One region of the Methylobacterium currus genome, then DNA from elsewhere that is predicted to be linked to it. Evidence: riboswitches for the same ligand, from Rfam matches in the RefSeq annotation. Region 1 holds a riboswitch; each other region holds the start of a gene.

Region 1 (6,802 bases):
CCTGGTCTTCGAGATCAACATCCCGAGCTGGCCGATGGAGGGGCACTGGTTCTTCAACCCGCTGTGCTGGCAATTGCTGCTGGTGCTCGGCTTCGCGGCGCATGAGTGGCGGCGCAGCTCGGAGCGGTTCCTGGCCTGGCGCCGCAGGCTGATGCCGCTCGGCATCGTCATCGTGCTCGTCGGCGCGGTCCTGTCCTGGTTCAACCTGCGGCCCGACCCGCTGGCGGTGCCGGAGCCGCGGCTCCTGTTCATCTTCGACAAGTCCTACCTGTCGCCGGCCCGTCTGGTGCACTTCCTCGGCGTGCTCCTCGCCTTCCAGGCGGTGTTCGGCCTCGTCCAGCCACGGGCGCGCTGGCTCACGCGGCAGCTCGCCGGCCTCGGCCGAAACTCGCTCGCGGTGTTCTCGGTCGGTTCGGTCGCCAGCCTCGGTGCACAACTGATTCGTTTCTGGAGCGGGGGAGGTTTCGCGACGGACATATTTGTCGTAGGGTGCGGGTTGGCTTCTCTCTCCTTCACGGCATGGTTCGTCGAATGGCGCTCTCGCTCTCCCCGGCCCTCCTCGGCGGCGTGAGCCTCGCCATGGCGTCGTGCCTCGGCTTCGCCGTGCAGGCGCAGTCGACGACGCCGCAACCGGCCCAGGTTCAGCCGGCGCCCGTCCCGCCCCAGCCGGCCCTTGCCGAGATCCCGGCGCTCCAGGCCACCGCGCCGAGCCCGGACGCGCCCGATCCGAGCCTCTCCCCGGAATGCCGGGTGCCGGGCTCCAAGCTCTACACGCTGGCCAAGCTCAAGGCGGTGAAGAAAGCCCTGCGCGAGCACCGTGCCGTCCAGGTCCTGACCATCGGCTCCAATTCCGGGGGGCTCGGCACCGCCGCCACCTACCCGGTGCGCCTCGAAGACGCGCTGACCCGCTCCCTGCCCGACATCGAGGTGACGGTGGAGAGCCGCGGCGTCTCCGGCGAGATCGCCTTCGGGGCGGCCGAGCGCCTGCGCAACCAGGTGGCGGAGATCGAGCCCGACCTCGTGGTCTGGCAGGTCGGCGGCAACGACGCGCTTGCCCGCGTCGACATCGAGGACTTTTCGCAGTCCCTCGCCGAGACCGTGGCCTGGATCAAGTCCCACGGCATCGACGTGGTGCTGGTGGATCCCCAATACACCGCGAGCCTCGCCAAGGACGATTACTACCGCCAGTTCGTCCAGGCGATCCAGAAAGTCGCCGAGCGCGAGCAGGTGCCGCTGGTCCAGCGCTACGAGGCGATGCGCTACCTCGCCACGCGGGCGATCAGCGCCCTCAAGGGCGACACGGCGCAGTCCGGCGCGGGCTTCCGCCTGGCCGATCTCGGCTATCGCTGCATGGCCGAGCATGTCACCCGGGCGATCACCGTCTCGCTGCTCCAGCCCGACGTGGCACCGGTGCCGGTGACGCCGGTACCGGCCAACTGAACCGCCGCGTCGCCACCTTTCTTCACACCCGCCACGTCAATCCGGGGCCGCGCCGCGGAACCCGGAATCCGGACACTCAGGTGATCCAGGATGACGCGGAACGCGATCCGCCTATTTCCGGAAAGCCTGCGGCTCCGGATCCCGAGCTCCGCGACGCGGACCCGGAACGACGTCACGGATGGCACCAACGTCGAGAGAAGGCAGGACAAGAAGCAATGCCAAAACCCTGGCTGATCGCCGCCGCCTGCATCGCTCTCCTCGCCGTGCCCCCCGCCTCCCACGCCGCTGAACCCCTGCGCCTCGTCCTCGCCACCGCGACGCCCGGGGGCGGGTTTCCGGCCTATGGCGAGGCGCTGGCGGCGGCGATCCGGGAGGTGGATCCGGACCTCACCCTGGAGCTGCGCGCCAGCAAGGGTTCGACCGAGAACCTCGTGCTCCTGCGCGACGGTCAGGTCGATCTCGGCCTCGTCCAGGGCGAGTACGCCTACGAGGCGCTGTCCGCGCAAGGCACGCCCCCGGCCGTGACGGTGGTCGCGCCGGTCTACGCGGCACCGGGCCTGTTCGTGCTGCCGGCCGAGAGCCCGGTGCGCGGCATCGACGACCTGCGCGGCAAGCCGGTCGCCCTCGGCACGCGGAGTTCCGGCCTCACCGCCATGGGCCGGACCATCCTGCGCGGATCGGGCATCGACCCCGAGCACGACATCCGCCCGATCCTCCTCGACCATGCCGGCGACGGCCCGGCGATGGTGCGGGACGGACGGGCCGCGGCCCTGTTCGGCGGCGGCACCGGCTGGCCGGGCTTCCTGGCGATGGCCGAGGCACCGGGCGGCGCCCGCTTCCTCGGCCCCTCGGCGGCGGCGCTTCCCGCGATCCTGGCGGCGAGCCCGTCCCTGCGGCGCATCACCGTCCCGCCCGGCACCTTCCCGGGCCAGGATCAGGCGATCGAGACGGTGGGGTCGTGGAGCTTCATCCTCGGCAAGCCCGGCCTCGACCCGGCCTCCGCCGCCCGTCTCGTCGCGGCGATCGACAAGGCGAAGCCGGCCCTCGCCCGGCGCCTGGCGCATGAGCGGCCGAGCGATCCCCGCGATCTCGCGGAAGCGGTTCCGGCTTCGTGGCTCCACCCCGCCACGGCGGCCTTCCTGCGCGGCGAGTAGGCCACGGTCGCATCATCGGCCGGTGTGTTCCCGTGGACACATAGTCTGAAACGTTATTACAGTGCGTTTCCAAGTGTTGCTCCCCGGCGGGCGGCCTGCCATGGATGCGGCCGCCAAGGTTCCCCGGGTGCGAGCCCGCGGGTGAAGAGGGAACTCGGTGAGCCGTTCGGATGCGCAGGTATCCGCGGCGAGGCCGAGGCTGCCCCCGCAACTGTGAGCGGAGAGGTTCCGCCGCCGATGGCCACTGATGCTCCGACACCGGGAAGGCCGGCGGGACCGATGATCCGCGAGCCAGGAGACCTGCCTTGAGCCTGCGCCGTCCGGCGCGGTCACGTCCTGCGGGCGGTGCGGCCCCCGGGGGAGCGCTCGGGCTGTCCGCCGCGTGGCCGCGCGGGCGCCGCCTGCTGCTCGCCCGGAACGCGCCGCACGGCAACCATCGAGTGCGCTCCGTGAGAACCCGTCCGCCGCTCCACCGTCCCCGATCCGGCCCGCGCCCGATGCCCGTCCTGGCGACCGCCCTGGGCTTCAGCCTCGCGGTCAGCGCCGCGCAGGCACAGGAGACGATCGCCCTCGACGAGGTCGTGGTGGAGGGCCCGCGTCCGTCCGGGCCGGCGCTCCCGGCGCTCTCCTCCGCGGCTGCTGGCACGATCGGGCTCATCGGTCCCACCCCGGGCTTCCGCGGCGACCGGGCCGTCAGCGCGACGCGGACCGACACGCCGCAGCGCGACGTGCCGCAGGTCGTCACCGTCGCCCCGCGCGAGGTCATCACCGATCTCGCCGCCACGCGCGTCGACCAGGTCTTCACCTACACGCCCGGCGTCGCCCAGCAGAACAATTTCGGCGGCCTGTCGGTGTTCAGCTACGCCATCCGCGGCGTGACCACCTCCGAGTTGTACAAGAACGGCTTTCCCCTCAACCGCGGCTACCCGCCCCCGCCCGACGCCCAGAACGTCGAACGGATCGAGGTGCTCAAGGGCCCCGGCGGCGGCCTGTTCGGGCGCAGCGACCCCGGCGGCCTGATCAACATCATCACCAAGCAGCCGACGCGCGAGCGCTTCGTCGAGATGGGCAGGCTGTGGGGCTCGTTCGGGCAGGTCCGCGGCACGGTCGATTCCGGAGGCAGCCTCAACGAGGACGGCACGCTCCTCTACCGCTTCAACCTCGCGGCCGGACGCCAGGACAGTTTTCGCGATTTCGTCGACGGCGACCGGCTCCTGGTCGCGCCGGTGGTGAGCTGGCAGGTCACGCCCGACACGAAGGTCACCGTCGAGACCGAGTTCCTGCGCAACCGCACCGTGTTCGACCGCGGCGTCATCGCCATCGACAAGCAACTCGGCTTCCTGCCGATCTCGCGCTTCCTCGGCGAGCCGGGCCAGAGCATCCATCAAGCGTCCGACTCGATGCAGGTCCGGATCGATCACCGTTTCGATGCCGACTGGCAGATGCGGCTCGCCACCTATTTCAACACCGGAAGCCTCGTCGGCGAAGCGGCCGAGATTCGCGCCATCGCGGCCGACAACCGCACCGTCTCGCGCGACCGCAATTTTCGCGATTACCGCTGGGACGTGGCCATCGGCCAGGCCGAACTGGTCGGACGCTTCGACACCGCCGGGATCGGCCACACCCTGCTCCTCGGCGTCGAGCGCGAGAGCACCGACAGCCGCACGGTCTACCTGCGCTCCAACGTCCGCACCAACCCCTACGCGATCGACATCTATGATCCACGTTACGGCCAGCCGCCGCCGCCGTACACGATCCCGCGCAACAACATCGAGCACATCACCAACACCGCGCTCTACGCGCAGGATCAGCTCGTTCTGTCGCCGGAATGGAAGGCGCTCGTCGGCGTGCGGTTCGACATCTTCGAGGATTCGTTCCGCGAACGGGTTCCGCGCAGCCAAGCCGACCAGAGCTGGGCCGCCGCCTCGCCACGGGCCGGCCTCGTCTACCAGCCGCTCCCGGAACTCGCGCTCTACGCCAATGTCGGCACCAGCTTCCGGCCGAATATCGGCCCGGATGCCGCCGCCGCATCGCCCGGCCGGCCGGTCGAACCCGAGACCGGCCTCGGCTACGAGATCGGCACGAAGCTCGACCTGTTCGGGGGAGCGTTGAGCCTCACCGGCGCCGCCTTCCGGGTCGAGCGCCAGAACGTGCTCACCCCCGATCCGCGCAACAGCGGCTTCTCCATCGCGGCGGGCGCGGTGCGCAGCCAGGGCTTCGAGTTCACGGCGGCCGGTCAGATCACGCCGGAGATCAAGCTCCTAGCCGGCTACGTCTTCGCCGACGCCGTTGTCACCAAGGACAATCTCCTCCCGGTTGGTGCGGCACTCATCAACGTGCCGCGCCACTCGGGCAGCCTGCTCGCGGTGCACGAGGTGCAGGAGGGCCCCTGGAAAGGCCTTGGACTCGGCGGCGGCGTGCGCGCCGTCGGCGAGCGGGCGGGCGACGCCGCCGGCAGCGGCTTCCGGCTGCCAAGCACCATCGCGGTCGATGCGCTCGCCTATTACCGCTGGGAAAATGTCCGGTTCGGCCTGAACGTCGAGAACGTGTTCGACACCACGTATTACGAAAGCTCGCTCAGCGCGTTCCGGGTCTATCCGGGGGCGCCGCGCCGGTTCACCGGCACCCTGTCGGTGCGATTCTGATGGCAGCGTTCCTCCGCAAGGGCGATGCCGGCCGCAAGGGCGATGCCGGCCGCGATGCCGCCGCCGCCCGCGCCCGGCGCTACCGCCAGGGCCTCGCGCCGGTCCTGGCTCTCCTCGCCGCCGAGGCCGGCAGCACGCCCGAGGGCATCGCCGCCTCCTTGACCCGGCGCGGGGTGCGCAAGCCCCGCGGCGGCCGGGTCTGGACGCCGCCGGACGTGCGCCGGCTCCTCTCCCGGCTCGCCGCCGAGACCGGGTCATGACGGCACAGGGCACACCCTCCCCGCGCATCGGAGCGATCGATGCCTTGCGCGGCCTCGTCATGCTCCTGATGCTGGTCGACCACGCGCGGGAGACCTTCTTCCTGCACGCCCAGGTCCGCGACCCGATGGATCTCGCGGTCACCGCCCCCGACCTGGTGGTGACGCGGCTGACCTCGCATCTCTGCGCGCCGGTCTTCCTGTTGCTCACCGGGCTCTCGGCCCGCCTCTATGCCGGCAAGCACGGCACGGGTGCGGCGTCGCGCTTCCTCCTCACCCGCGGCCTGTTCCTGATCCTGCTCGAGGTCACGCTCGTGAACCTCGCCTGGACCGGCCGGCTCCTGCCGCCGGTCCTCTACCTGCAGGTGATCTGGGCGATCGGGCTCAGCATGGTCGCGCTCGCGGGCCTGATGCGGCTGCCGCAATGGGCGCTGGCGACGGTCGCGCTCCTGATCATGCTCGGGCACAACCTCCTCGACGGGATCGTGCTCGCGCCGGGCCAGGCAGGCTACACGCTGTGGTCGATCCTGCACCAGCGCGGCCTCCTCGACCTGCCCTGGGGTGTGGCCCGCACCTCCTATCCGGTGCTGCCCTGGATCGGCGTCGCGGCGGCGGGCTACGCCCTCGGACCGTGGTTCTCCCTCGATCCCGCCCCCCGGCGGCGCCGGCTCCTCGCCCTCGGGGCCGCGGCCCTTGCGCTCTTCCTGGTGCTGCGGGGGCTCAACGGCTATGGCGAGCCGGTGCCGTGGCAGGCCGGCCCGACCATGGGGGCGACGGTCCTGTCGTTCCTGAACCTCACCAAGTATCCGCCCTCGGCCGACTTCCTGCTGCTGACGCTCGGCCTCGGGCTCTGGCTCCTCGCCCTGTTCGAGGCGGTGCCGGCCGGGCGCCTCGCCTGGCTGCGGGTGTTCGGAGGCGCACCGTTGTTCTTCTATCTCGTCCATCTCTGGCTGCTGCGCGGGCTCTCTCACCTCGCTCTGGCGCTCGGCCTCGCAGGCGCTTCCGGCCGGATCGAGGCCGGTGCCCCGGCGCAGCTCTGGATGATCGCGGCGCTGATCAGCCTGCCGCTCTTTGCCGCCTGCCGCTGGATGGTGGGCCTGAAGCGGCGGGGGCGGCATCCCCTGCTGAGCTACCTGTGACGACGCGAACGAACCGTCGCTGCCGCGTGCTGTGGCGTTGATCTGGGACTGTCCGTCGTGGTCGACCTGCGCCGTCGGCAGGCTCGTGGTCGAGAGCCAGAGCGCGGGCAGAAGGACCGATAAGCGGGGGAGCAGAGTCAGGCCGCGATCATGCCTGTTGTTGCATC
Region 2 (6,802 bases), 170 kb from region 1:
TGGCGACAGAATCAAGGCCGTGCTGCCGCCGCCCCCCGATTTATTGACGGAATTCTATTGTGCGGCGCGCGATGCTGGCATCATGCCCGGCTCGCTGCGATCAGGGCCTCGGCGGCATCGGCGAGCGACCGGTTCGGCCCGTCGGCGCCGAAGATCTGCCCGCAGGCGAAGGCGCCCTCGACGAGGAGGAGCAGAGCGTCGGCGAGGCGCTCGGGCGCGCGGGCGCCGAGCGTGCCGGCGACCTCGGCGAGGCGGGCGTGAAGGGCGCGCTTGCCCTCGCGTGCCGCCTCGCGGACGGGGTGATCCGCCTCCGGATACTCGACCACGGCGTTGGAGAGGCCGCAGCCGCGAAAGCCCGGCTGGGCGCTGCGCCGGGCGATGCCGTCGAGAAAGGCCACGAGGCCCGCCGCCGGGTCGCTCGGATGGGCCGCCAGCGCCTCGTCGAGGCGGGAGCGCAGGCGCACGTCGTAATCCGCCAGGCAGGCGACCACGAGGGCATCCTTCGACGCGAAGCCACGGTAGAGGCTCGGCTTCGTCACCCCGGCCCGGGTCACGATCTCGTCGACGCCGACGCCCCGGAAGCCACGGCGGTAGAACAGGTCGCGGGCGGCTGCCCGGATCCGGTCGCCGGCCCGGAGGGGTGCGGTCCCGTCACGTCCCTCCACCATGCATTCACCCTTGACGATGTTACTGACTGGTACGTAACGTCCTAGCACGATTCGGGGAGGATGTCCCAGCATGAGTTCGACCGTGTCGCCGCGGGGCCTCGCCTCCCCCGCCCCGACTGCACCCAGACCGCGCCCCTTCGGCCGGAACTACGCCTTCGTGGTGGTGGGCGTGATCTTCCTGTGCCTGCTGGCGGCCGCGGGCCTGCGGGCCTCGCCGGGCGTGCTGATCCTGCCGCTCGAGCAGGCCTTCGGGTGGAGCCGGAGCACCACCTCCTTCGCCGCCGGGCTCGGCATCTTCCTGTACGGGCTGGTCGGGCCGTTCGCGGCGGCCCTGATGCAGAGCTTCGGCATCCGCCGCACGCTGCTCTGCGCGCTGGCCCTCATGGCGACCTCGACGGGCTTGAGCGCCCTGATGAGCGAGCCCTGGCACCTCGTCGCCACCTGGGGCGTGCTGTCGGGCCTCGGCAGCGGCTGCGTCGCCATCGTGCTCGGGGCCACGGTCGTGAACCGCTGGTTCGCCGTGCGCCGCGGCCTGTTCATGGGACTGCTCACCGCCAGCACCGCCACCGGGACGCTGGTGTTCCTGCCGGGCCTCGCGGCGATCGCGCAGGCGGGCGGCTGGCGACCGGTGGTGCTCACCGTGGCCTGCGCCATCGCGGCGCTGATCCCGGTCGTCGCCTGGCTCCTGCCGGAGCGCCCCTCCGATATCGGCCTCACGCCCTACGGCGCCGCCCCCGGCACCGTCCCCGAGCCGCCCCGGCGCGCCAATCCGTTCCGCGCCGCGATCGACGGGCTGGTGCGGGCGAGCGCCAAGGGCGATTTCTGGCTCCTGTTCGGCACCTTCTTCATCTGCGGCCTCACCACCAACGGGCTGGTGGGCACCCACCTGATCTCGTTCTGCGCCGACCAGGGCATCCCGGAGGTGCGGGCCGCCGGGCTCCTGGCGCTGATGGGCGTGTTCGACCTCATCGGCACCACCGGCTCGGGCTGGCTCACCGACCGCTACGACCCGCGCAAGCTCCTGTTCGTCTATTACGGCCTGCGCGGCCTGTCGCTGATGGCCCTGCCCTTCACCGACTTCTCGTTCTACAGCCTGTCGATCTTCGCGGTGTTCTACGGCCTCGACTGGATCGCCACGGTGCCGCCCACGGTGCGCCTCGCCAACGAGACCTTCGGCGAGCGCGATGCCCCGATCGTGTTCGGCTGGATCGCCGCCGGCCACCAGCTCGGCGCCGCGACGGCCGCGTTCGGCGCCGGCCTGGTGCGGGCCTCGGAGGGCCGCTACCTCGAGGCCTTCCTGGCCGCCGGCCTCACCGCCGTGATGGCCGCGCTGATGTCGCTGATGATCGGCCGGATGCGGCAGGCGGCGCCGGCGGCGGCGTGAAGAAGCGCCGGACGTAAGCCCGCGGGCGCGTCCGGCTCCGGTTTTCCCATGCGTTTTCAGGCTTTCCGCGCCTTGCCCTGGTCAGGGCGACCGGTCTACCCCATCTGATCGGCGGGCCGTCCAGGCCTGCGACGTGAAGGCCGTTCTCCCGAGGTCATCGATGCTTACCGACACTCCCGCGGCCGGCCAGCCCCCCGCGGGCGCCCTGATCAAGGACACCACCACCGCGACCTTCCGCCAGGACGTGATGCAGGAATCCCTGCAGCAGCCGGTGCTGGTCGATTTCTGGGCGCCGTGGTGCGGGCCGTGCAAGCAGCTCACCCCGATCATCGAGAAGGCCGTCAAGGACGCCGGCGGCAAGGTGAAGCTCGTCAAGATGAACATCGACGAGCATCCCCAGATCGCCGGCCAGCTCGGCATCCAGTCGATCCCGGCGGTGATCGCGTTCCAGCGCGGGCAGCCGGTCGACGGCTTCATGGGCGCCCTGCCCGAGGGCCAGGTGAAGGCCTTCATCGAGCGCCTGGTCGGCCCCCTCGGTCCCACCGCGGTCGAGGACCTGATGGCGGAGGCGCAAGGAGCGGCCGAGGCCGGCGACCCGGACGCCGCCGCCGAGATCTACGCCGCGATCCTGGGCCAGGAGCCGGGCCATCCGGGCGCCATCGCGGCGCTCGCCCGCCTGCTCCTCGACCGCGACGACCTCGAGGGCGCCCGCCGCTTCCTCGAGGCGGCGCCGCCCGAGGCCGCCAAGGACCCGGCCATCGCGGCCGTGAAGGCGGCGATCGAGCTCGCCGAGCAGGCCGCCTCGCTCGGCGACCTCGCCGGCCTGCAGCGCCGGATCGAGGCCGATCCCACCGATTTCCAGGCGCGGTTCGACCTCGCGCTCGGCTTCAACGCCAAGGGCCGGCAGCAGGAGGCGATCGACCAGCTGATCGAGATCGTCCGCCGCGACCGCTCCTGGAACGACGACGGCGCCCGCAAGCAGCTGCTCCAGCTGTTCGAGGCCTGGGGCCCGATGGACCCGATGACCATCCGCGGCCGGCGCAAGCTGTCGACCCTGATGTTCTCCTGACGGCGCTCGCAAGTGCATCCGGGGCGCGGCATTACGTCGGACAGGTATCCACGCCGGAGGGCCGCGCCCTAGTTAGCGGGTTGCGATCCCGGGCCCGAGACGACGGGGCCCGGGACCCCTTTCGATCCGCGCGGGAGCGACGCCGATGAGCATGAACGTCGCCTACAAGGGGCCGGCCGACTGCCCGACCGAGATCCCGGTCTTTCCGCTCCCGGGCGCGCTGCTGCTGCCGCGGGGCCAGATGCCGCTCAACATCTTCGAGCCCCGCTACCTCGCGATGGTGGACGAGGCCCTGCGCACCGACCGGGTGATCGGCATGATCCAGCCGGATTCCGATACCGGCGAGACCCCGCTGTCGCCAAAGCTCTTCCGGGTCGGCTGCGCCGGCCGGGTGACCCAGTTCGCCGAGACCGGCGACGGCCGCTACCTGATCTCGCTCACCGGCATCGCCCGGTTCCGGATCGAGGAGGAGCTGTCGACCAGCACGGGCTTCCGCCGCTGCAAGGTCACCTTCGCCCCGTTCGAGAGCGACTTCCACGCCCGCGCCGGCGAGGAGGCGGTGGATCGCGCCGGCGTGCTGAAGGCGCTTCGCGATTTCGTCGAGGCCAACGACCTCAAGGTCGACTGGGCCGGGATCGAGGAGGCGCCGAACGAGGCCCTGGTCAACGCGCTCTGCATGATGAGCCCCTTCGGCCCGCGCGAGAAGCAGGCGATGCTGGAGGCGCCCGACCTCAAGACCCGGGCCGAGGTGCTGATCGCCGTGACCGAGATGGAGCTGGTGCGGGCCTCGGGAGCTGAGCCGACGCTGCAATAGGCGGCGCTTTGGGCTAAAGCCCCGGGGGCAAAGTCCCGCATCGGACCGTTCGGAAGGACCACCCGTGACCGACTCCCCCGCCTCCTTCGAAGCCGCTCGCATCGATCCGAAGCTGCTCGAGCTCCTGGTCTGCCCCCTGACCAAGGAGCGGCTCGACTACGATTCCGCGCGCCAGGAGCTGATCAGCCGCTCGGCCAAGCTCGCCTACCCGATCCGCGACGGCATCCCGATCATGCTGCCGGAAGAGGCGCGTCCTCTGGCGGATTGAGGGCGCGAAGCCGCGCGGGACAGGGCCCCGCGCGGTGTCCCGTCGACAACCGGCAACACACCCGACAATTCGGGGCGGGATGCGTTGGCGCCCGCCGCCTCCCCGTCTAAACCTCGTCGGGACGGTTCCCCCCGGGGATCAAAAGGGAACGCGGTGAGGGCACGAGCGCCCGAAGCCGCGGCTGCCCCCGCAACTGTGAGCGGCGAGCCTCCATCACCGACGTCACTGGGCGTTCGACGCCCGGGAAGACGATGGAGGGCGAAGACCCGCGAGCCAGGAGACCTGCCGTCAGCCGTGGTCACATGTGGGCCGCGCCGGACGGGGTGCGCCGGTGCCTCCACGGTGACGTGCCACAGCCCGCGAAGGCTCGTCCGTGCCTGTCTGCCGTTCTCCTTTCCTCGCGGCCCTCGCCGCCGCGTGCCTGCCCGTCCCCGCCCTCGCGCAGGACGACATCCGCCTCGACCAGATCGAGGTGAAAGCTCCGGCGCCCGCGGTGCCGGGGGCGGCCAGCGCCGGCTATCCCGGCGGCGTCACCGGCATCGGCGGGGCCTTGCGCCCGGTGGACGCGGCGAGCGCCGGGATCATCAGCGGGGCCGCCATCAACAGCCTGCCGGTCACCCGTCCGGGCGAGGTGCTGGAGGCGGTGCCGGGCCTGATCGTCACCCAGCATTCCGGCGAGGGCAAAGCCAACCAGTTCTTCCTGCGCGGCTTCAACCTCGACCACGGCACCGACATCGCCCTCCACGTCGACGGCATGCCGGTGAACATGCGCACCCACGCCCACGGCCAGGGCTACGCCGACCTCAACTTCCTGATCCCCGAACTCGTCGGCGCGGTCGAGTTCCACAAGGGCCCGTACTTCGTCCGCGATGGCGACTTCGCCTCCGCCGGCTCGGTGCGGATCGACTACCTCGACAAGCTGGACCGCAACATTGCGCTGACCACCCTCGGCAGCTTCGGGTACAAGCGCGGGCTCTCGGCCGCCTCCGTGCCGCTCGGCGCCGGCAACCTTCTGGTGGCGGGCGAGGCGCAGGCCTATGACGGGCCGTGGGTCGTGCCCGATGCCCTGCGCAAGCTCAACGGCGTCGCCCGCTACAGCCAGGGCACCGCCACGGACGGCTTCGCCGTTACCGGCATGGCGTACTGGGCGAGGTGGAGCGCCACCAACCAGATCCCGGAGCGGGCGGTGGCGGAGGGCATCATCGGCCGCACCGGCACCCTCGATCCGACAGATGGCGGCGACACCGGACGGTTCTCGCTCTCGGGACGCTGGAGCCGGTCGGACGCGGGCGGCATCACGCGGGCCTCGGCCTACGTGATCCGCTACCAGATGAATCTCTGGAACAACTTCACCTATGTCCTCAACGACCCCGTCAACGGCGACCAGTTCCGCCAGCGCGACGCCCGGGTGCTCGGCGGAGGCGAGATCTCCCGGACGTTCCAGGGCGACCTGTTCGGGTTGGCCATGGAGAACGAGATCGGCATCCAGACCCGTACCGACGACATCCGGGTCGGCCTGTTCAACACCACGGCCCGGCAATACCGTTCGACGGTGCTCGACGACCGGGTGATGGAGGCGAGCGCCGCGATTTACTACGAGAACCGGGTTCGATGGACCGACTGGCTGCGCACCAGCGTCGGCTTTCGGGCCGACGGCTATGTCGCCGATGTCCGCTCCGACACGCCCGCGAATTCGGGCCGGGCTCGCGACGGCATCGTCAACCCGAAGCTCGGCGCGGTGTTCGGGCCGTGGGCCGACACCGAACTCTACCTGAATTACGGCGGCGGCTTCCATTCGAACGACGCCCGCGGTGTCACCGCGACGGTCGATCCGGCGAGCCCGCTCTTCACCGTCGCCCGCGCGCCGTTCCTGGTCCCTTCCACCGGCTACGAGGTCGGCATCCGCAACCGCTCGATCGCCGGGCTGGAGACGAGCCTCGCCCTGTTCCGGCTCGACTTCGCCTCCGAGAACCTGTTTCAGGGCGATACCGGCACCACCGAGCCGAGCCGGCCGACCCGGCGCTTCGGCATCGAGTGGAGCAACCACTACGCCGTGACGTCCTGGCTGCGGCTCGAAGCCGACCTGACCCTCACCAATGCCCGCTTCGCCGACCGCGATCCGGTCGGCCGGCGGATCCCGGAGGCACCGACCGCCATCGCCTCGGCGGGCCTCACCTTCGGCGAAGGTCAGGGCTGGTTCGGTGCCCTGCGCTTCCGCTATTTCGGGCCGCGGCCGCTGATCGAGGACAATTCGGTGCGCTCGAAGCCGACCGCTTTGCTCAACGGCCGGATCGGCTACGCCTTCGACACCGGCGTGAGCCTCGCCCTCGACGTGCTCAACCTGACGAACGCGCGGGCCGACCAGATCACCTACTTCTACGAATCGCGACTGCCGGGGGAAGCGGCGGGCGTCGCCGACCGGCACTTCCACCCGGTCGAGGCCACGGCCCTGCGGTTGACGCTGGCGGGGCGGTTCTAGGCGACGATCCTCCGGTTTGCCCCGGCGGAGTGGCCATCCTCCCTGTCATTCCCGGGCCGCGCAGCGGAACCCGGAATGACCCTGCGGGGGTCGATCAGATCAGAGATGCTCACATAGGCG
Region 3 (6,802 bases), 830 kb from region 1:
GCCGGCCCAAGTCGACTTCGCCACTCATCAAGTCGACTTCGCCACTCATCAAGTCGACTTCGCCACTCATCAAGTCGACTTCGCCACTCATCAAGTCGACTTCGCCACTCATCAGGTCGGTTTCGCCGCTCATACGGCCAGCGGCTCCAGCACCCGGCGCAGGTCCTCCGGCAGCGGCACCGGGCGCTGCGTCGCCCGGTCGACATAGACGTGGACGAAGTGCCCCTGCGCCGCGGCTTCGTCATCGTCGTTGCGGAACAGCCCAACCTCGTAGCGCACGCTCGACGTGCCGCGATGCGCGACCCGGATCCCGGCGGTGACCCGGTCGGGAAACGCCATCGAGCGGAAGTAGCGGCACCCGGTCTCGACCACGAGGCCGATCACCGGGCTGTTCGCGATGTCGAGGGCGCCTTCCGCGATCAGCACGCTGTTCACCGCCGTGTCGAAGAAGGCGTAATAGACCACGTTGTTGACGTGGCCGTACACGTCGTTGTCGGCCCAGCGGGTGGTGATCGGCACGAAGCGCCGGTAGGCGGCGCGGGTCTCGGGGGGCGTGCGGCCGCTCAACGGACAAGCCTCGCGAACAGAGGGGAGGAACCGGACCGTAGGCCGGCCCGGCTCCGGCGATCAAGCCGTGGTCACGCCCCGAACGTCTCCGGATCCGGCCCCATCCGCCCGGCCGGATCGTCCATGGAGGCGATGCGGTCGAGGTCGTCGGCATCGAGGGTGAAGCCGTCGATCTCCCGGTTCTCGCGGATGCGGGCCGGGGTGGCCGATTTCGGGATCGCGACGGTGCCGCTGTCCCTGTGCCAGCGCAGGACGACCTGGGCCGGGGTGCGGCCGTGCTTCTCGGCGATGGCCCGGATCACCGGATCCTCCAGCACGCCGCCTCGGCCGAGCGGCGCCCAGGCCTCGGTGACGATGCCGGCCTCGTCATGGAAGGCGCGCAAGGCGCGCTGCTGGAAGCGCGGATGCAGCTCGACCTGGTTGATCGACGGCGTCGAGCCGGTGGCGTCGATCACCCGCTTCAGGTGCTCGACCGTGAAGTTCGAGACGCCGATCGAGCGGGCGCGGCCGTCCTCGCGCAGGCGCATCAGGGCGCGCCAGGTGTCGACATAGGCGCCGCGCTGCGGCACCGGCCAGTGGACGAGGTAGAGGTCGACATGGTCGAGGCCGAGCCGGGCGAGCGATTCCTCGCAGGCCCGCAGGGTCTCGTCGTAGCCGTGGCGGTCGTTCCAGACCTTGGTGGCGACGAAGATCTCCTCCCGCTCCAGGCCGGAGGCCGCGATGGCGCGGCCGACCCCGGCCTCGTTGCCGTAGACCGCCGCGGTGTCGATCGAGCGGTACCCGGCCTCCAACGCCGCCCCGACGATCGCCGGGGCCTCCTCGTCGGAGAGCCGCCACACCCCGAAGCCGAGCTGGGGGATGCGCTTCCCGTCGTTCAGGGTCAGGACGGCGTCGGACATGAGCGGAGCCTTTCGGCGGGGTCTGACAGGGAACCAACGCCTGATCTGGGTCGCACCCCGCCGATGTCGAGCGCCGTGGGCGACGTCGCCGGGCTACTTCACCAGCGGGCAGCCGCCCTCGGCCATCGGCCGGAAGGCTTGGTCGCCCGGAACGGTCTCGAGGAGCTTGTAATAGTCGTAGGGGCCCTTGCTGTCGGCGGGCGCCTTCACCTCGTAGAGGAACAGGTCGTGCACCGCGCGGCCGTCCTGGCGCACCGTGACGGTGCCGAAGAGCGGATCGTTGATCGGCTTCTCGCGCATCGCCGCCACGACCTTCTCGCCCTCGATGGTGCCGGTGTCGCGCACCGCCCGCAGGTAGGCCAGGGTGGAGGAATAGACGCCGGCGTGGTTCTCGGTCGGCATCCGGCCGTTCATCCGCTCGGCAAAGCGCTTGGCGAAGGCGCGGGTGCCGTCGGTGCGGTCCCAGTAGAAGGCGCTGGCGAGCTGGAGCCCCTGCGCCGCCTTGAGGCCGAGCGCGTGGGTGTCGGAGAGCTGCACGAACAGGGCGGCGAGCCGCATCTCGGGCATCACGCCGAACTCCGCCGCCTGCTTGACGGCGTTGATCATGTCGGCGCCGGTGTCAGCCAGAGCCAGCACCTGCGCGCCCGACCCTTGCGCCGAGAGCAGCGGCGAGGCGAAGTCGCCGGCATTGAGCGGGTGCTTGCTCGATCCCTTCACGGTGCCGCCGGCGGCCTTGAGCGCCACGGTGGCGTCGCGCTCGAGCGCGTGGCCGAGCGCGTAATCGACGGTGACGAAGTACCAGGACTTGAGGCCGCGGCCGGCGATGGCCCGCGCGGTGGCCGACCCTTGCGCCCAGGTATCCGAGACCCACTGCACCGTGGTCGGCGCGCAGGCCTTGCCGGTGAGGTCGGAGGTGAGGGCGCTCGAGGCCAAGGCCACCCGGTGGCGCTCGCGCATCAGGTTGGAGACCGCGAGCGCGACGGCCGAGTTCGGCAGGTCGACGATGGTCGAGACGCCCTCCTGGTCGAGCCAGCGCCGGGCGGTGGCGAGGCCGATATCGGGCTTGTTCTGGTGGTCGGCCGAGACGACCTCGACCTTGAGCTCGCCCGCCTCCTTGGCGAAATCCTCGACGGCGAGCTGGGCCGCCGTCACCGAGCCGGTGCCCGCCTGGTCGGCGAAGGGCCCGCTCATGTCGCTGAGCACGCCGATCTTGATCGGCGCCTTAGCGTCCTGGGCGAGGGCGGACGTCCCCAGGGCGAGCGACAGGGCGAGGCCGGCGGCGCCGGCGACCCGTGAGCGGAACGACATCGGGGGACCTCCCAGGATGATGGTGCCAGGACGTTTTTGTCAGAGCTTAAGCACGACCCGAGGGGGCCGGTTCGGGGCCCTGTATGTCAGGGGTCCGGGGCGGCGTCGATGCGGATCGGGCGGCGTGGCCGAGAAAGCTGGGGTCTGAGGCCGGGGGCTGGTGAGGTTCCGTGATCGTTGCCTGACGTGAATCTGGAGCGGGCACCTGGTTTGTGGACACGCCCTCCGCGGCGCGCATGAACCCTCCCCCGCAGAAGGGGGAGGGTTCATGCGCGAGGCTCCGAAAGTGGCGATCATGCCCACGCCCAACCATTGCTCCTTCGTAACCGAACCGCTAAGCTTCACCCCGACGGTTCCCTTCGGGGATCAAAAGGGAACGCGGTGAGGGCTTGCCCGATGCCGCGGCTGCCCCCGCAACTGTAAGCGGCGAGCCTTCCATCACTCACGTCACTGGGGACCCCTAAAAGTCCCTGGGAAGACGATGGCAGGCGCTGACCCGTGAGCCAGGAGACCTGCCGTCAGCCGTGGTCACACGCGAGCACGTCGGGCGGGGTGTCCTGATGGGTGTCGAGGCGATGGCGTGAGGCCGTCGCCCCGCTGTCGTTCGCGGTGACGTGCCACAGCCCCGCGCCGTCCCGCCATGCTCAGCCCCGCCTTCCCCCGATCGGCCGACAGGACGCGCCTGGCGCCACCTGCGCATCGTCCGGGATGGCAACAATGTAACTTTATAACGTTACATTTTTGGCGAGACCGGCTAGGGACGGGGCGGACGCCCTCCCCGGAAACCGACATGCCCGCGCAAAGCGCCCGACGCGCCACGACACTCGCCGCCACCCTCGCCGCCCCGCTCCTCGCCGTCGCTCCGGCTTGCGCCGAGGAGATCGCCCTCGACCGCATCGACGTCGCGGGCGCCCGAGGTCGCGAGCAGGCCGCCGCCGGCCTCAACCTCGCGACGCCGTCGCGCTCAGGCAGCCGCCTCGGCCTCACCCCGCTCGAGACTCCGGCGAGCCTCGACATCATCAGCGGCGAGACCATCCGGGCCCGGGGCCAGAACACCGTCGAGGAGGCGGTGACCCAGAACGCTGTCGGCATCACCAGCATCGGGGCGCCGGGCAACGGCAACCTCGCCTTCACGTCGCGAGGCTTCGCGGGAGCGGGATCGGTGCAGCAGCTCTATGACGGCACGAGGCTCTATGTCGGGGCCGGCACCGTCACCTTCCCGTTCGACACCTGGTCGGCGGAGAGGATCGAGGTGCTGCGCGGCCCGGCCTCGGTCCTCTATGGAGAAGGGGCGATCGGCGGCATCATCAACGTGGTGCCGAAGAAGCCGAGCTTCGTGCCCATCGGCGAGGCGCGGGCGGCGATCGGTTCCGACGGCCTCGCGCGGCTCGCCCTCGACAGCGGCGGGCCGGTCGGCGAGGACCTGGCCTACCGGCTCAACCTCAGCGGCAACCGGGCCGACGGCTGGGTGAAGCCCGACGGCGATTTTCGCAACATCGCCCTCTCGGCGGCGGTGACCTGGCGGGCGGCGCCGGACCTGAGCGTCACCCTCTCGCACGATCTCGGCTACAACGAGCCCGCCCGCTACTGGGGCTCGCCGCTCGTCGGCACAAGGGTGCGGGACCGGCTGCGCTTCACCAACTACAACATCCAGGATTCGCAGATCGCCTGGTTCGACAACTGGACGCAGCTGCGCACCGAGTGGAACCCGAGCCCCGACATCACGATCCGCAACACCGCCTACCGCCTCTCGACCGAGCGGCACTGGCGCGACGTCGAGCAATACACCTACCAGCCGGCCACCGGCCTGATCCGGCGCAGCGACTACATCGAAATCTTCCATCACGAGGAGCAGATCGGCAACCGCCTCGACGCGACGCTCCGCGGCAGCCTGCTCGGCTTCAAGAGCACGACGGTGATCGGCTTCGACGTCAACCACATCGACTTCCGACGCGACAGCAACGCGCCGTTCGGCGGCGAAACATTCGTCGATCCGTTCAACTTTGCGCAGGGGCGCTTCATCAACCTCGCCGGCACCCGCACCGACATCGTCTCACGTACCCGCCAGGCCTCGGTCTTCGCCGAGAACCGGCTCGAACTGACGCCCCAATTCGCCCTGGTGACGGGCCTGCGCTACGACGCGCCGAATGTGGCGGTGAGCCGGCCCCTGGCAGGAAGCCGCTTCGAGAAGACCTTCGATTCGACGAGCTACCGCGTCGGAGCCGTCTACACTCCGACGCCCGACCTCGCCCTCTACGCGCAATACGCCACCGCCGCCGATCCCCTCGGCAGCCTGATCACCACCAGCGTGGCGCAGTCGCAGTTCCAGCTCGCCACCGGCGAGCAGGTCGAGGCCGGCGCCAAGGGCCTGTTCGACGGCGGGCGCGGCGAGTGGACCTTCGCCGCCTACCACATCCGCAAGGACGACCTGCTGACCCCGATCCCCGACCGGCCGACGGAAGTGGCGCAGGTCGGCAGCCAGTCGTCCCGTGGCGTCGAGGTCGCCGTCGCCTACCAGCTGTCGGAGGCGTGGCGCATCGAGGCCAACACCGCCCTGCTGCGGGCCCGCTACGACAATTTCGCACAGACGATCGGCGGGGCGCTGCTGTCGTTCACCGGCAAGGTCCCGGTCGACGTGCCCCAGCGGGTCACCAATGTCTGGCTTTCCTACGCCTTCGCGCCGGGCTGGGTGGCGCGGCTCGGCGTCAACGATGTCGGGCCGGTCTTCAGCGACTTTGCCAACACGGTGAAGCGGCCGGCCTACACGCTGCTGAACGCCACCCTGGACTGGCAGGTGACGCCAACCTCGCGCCTGTCGCTGCGCGGGTACAATCTCACCGACCAGCTCTACGCGGTCTCGGGCAACGGCAATTCCTGGTTGCTCGGCCGGCCGCGCTCGGTCGAGCTCGCCTACCACGTCACGTTCTGATGCGGGGCTCTCTGACGAAAGGGCTGGTGAAGCGCCTGAAACGGTGGCTGCATCTCGGCCATCGCTGGCTCGGCATCGCCACCGGGCTCTTCGTCGTCGCCTGGTTCGCATCCGGGCTGGTGATGCTGGCCGTCGGCTTCCCCTCCCTCACCGCGGCGGAGCGGGTCGCGGCCTCGGGCCCGCTCCGCCTCGAGTCCGTGCGGCTGACGCCGCAGGAGGCGCTGGAGCGGTCAGGCAGCCCGCGCTTTCCCGCCCGTCTCACCCTGGCGATGCGGGGAGCAGAGCCCGCCTACTGGATCACGCAGGCCGATGGGCGGCGCCAGGCGCTCTCGGCCGCGACCGGACTGTCCTTCCCGCCCCTGACCGCGGAGCGCGCGGCGGCCCTCGCGGCGACCCATCCCCTGGCCCGTGGCGTGACCGATCTCGGCACCGTCACCCGCGACCAGTGGACGGTGACGGCCCGCTACGACCTGCTGCGGCCGTTCCGGCGGGTCGGTCTGGGCGACGCGGCCGGGACGGAACTGTACCTGTCGGTCGCCACGGCCGAGCTTGCCCTCGACACCACTCGGGCCGAGCGGATGTGGAACTGGGCCGGCGCCGTGACCCACTGGATCTATCTCACCCCGCTCAGGGCGCGGGCGGGCTTGTGGCAGGACGTGGTCCTGTGGATCTCGGGCCTCGCGCTCGCGGGGGGCCTGAGCGGCTACGCCCTCGGCGTCGTGCGGCTGATGCGCGGCCGGCTGACGCCCTATCGCGGCATTGCCGCCTGGCATCACCTCGCGGGGGTGGCGGGCGGCCTCGTCGTCGTCACCTTCCTGCTCAGCGGCTGGCTGTCGATGAACCCGCGCGGCTGGTTCGGGCCGCGCGGGCCCGACGCCGCCATGCGGGCGGCCTATGCGGGGCAGGCGGCGCCGGTCTTTCCCGCCGGCCTCGCCGACCTCGCGCGGGCGCCCGCCGGCCCCGTCGCGCTCGATTTCGCCTGGATCGGCGGACGGCCCCTCGTCGTCGCCACCGGGCCTGACGGTGCCGCCCCGTGCTGCGGCACCGCCCTGACCTCCGAGGCCGTCGTGGCGGCGGCCGGCGCGATGCTGCCGGGGGC

The links. Region 1 has a riboswitch for cobalamin ahead of DA075_RS04245 (TonB-dependent siderophore receptor). Riboswitches for the same ligand answer to the same signal wherever they lie in the genome.
Region 2: another riboswitch for cobalamin. It lies ahead of DA075_RS03485 (TonB-dependent receptor); the one in region 1 lies ahead of DA075_RS04245 (TonB-dependent siderophore receptor).
Region 3: another riboswitch for cobalamin. It lies ahead of DA075_RS00520 (TonB-dependent receptor); the one in region 1 lies ahead of DA075_RS04245 (TonB-dependent siderophore receptor).

The regions. Positions count from the first base shown of each region.
Region 1 covers NZ_CP028843.1:930,086-936,887, forward strand. Annotated here, with positions in the region: gene DA075_RS04230 (OpgC family protein) at 1-571, shown strand, start outside; gene DA075_RS04235 (SGNH/GDSL hydrolase family protein) at 532-1,440, shown strand; gene DA075_RS04240 (TAXI family TRAP transporter solute-binding subunit) at 1,656-2,594, shown strand; cobalamin riboswitch at 2,693-2,916, shown strand; gene DA075_RS04245 (TonB-dependent siderophore receptor) at 3,092-5,239, shown strand; gene DA075_RS04250 (hypothetical protein) at 5,239-5,499, shown strand; gene DA075_RS04255 (acetyltransferase domain-containing protein) at 5,496-6,635, shown strand.
Region 2 covers NZ_CP028843.1:757,717-764,518, reverse strand. Annotated here, with positions in the region: gene DA075_RS03510 (TetR/AcrR family transcriptional regulator) at 81-668, opposite strand; gene DA075_RS03505 (MFS transporter) at 739-2,052, shown strand; gene trxA (thioredoxin) at 2,213-3,121, shown strand; gene DA075_RS03495 (LON peptidase substrate-binding domain-containing protein) at 3,267-3,935, shown strand; gene DA075_RS03490 (Trm112 family protein) at 4,000-4,203, shown strand; cobalamin riboswitch at 4,309-4,507, shown strand; gene DA075_RS03485 (TonB-dependent receptor) at 4,655-6,682, shown strand; gene DA075_RS03480 (GNAT family N-acetyltransferase) at 6,792-6,802, opposite strand, start outside.
Region 3 covers NZ_CP028843.1:103,422-110,223, forward strand. Annotated here, with positions in the region: gene DA075_RS00500 (ACT domain-containing protein) at 1-28, opposite strand, end outside; gene DA075_RS00505 (acyl-CoA thioesterase) at 130-567, opposite strand; gene DA075_RS00510 (aldo/keto reductase) at 639-1,466, opposite strand; gene DA075_RS00515 (ABC transporter substrate-binding protein) at 1,560-2,774, opposite strand; cobalamin riboswitch at 3,108-3,308, shown strand; gene DA075_RS00520 (TonB-dependent receptor) at 3,565-5,703, shown strand; gene DA075_RS00525 (peptidase) at 5,703-6,802, shown strand, end outside.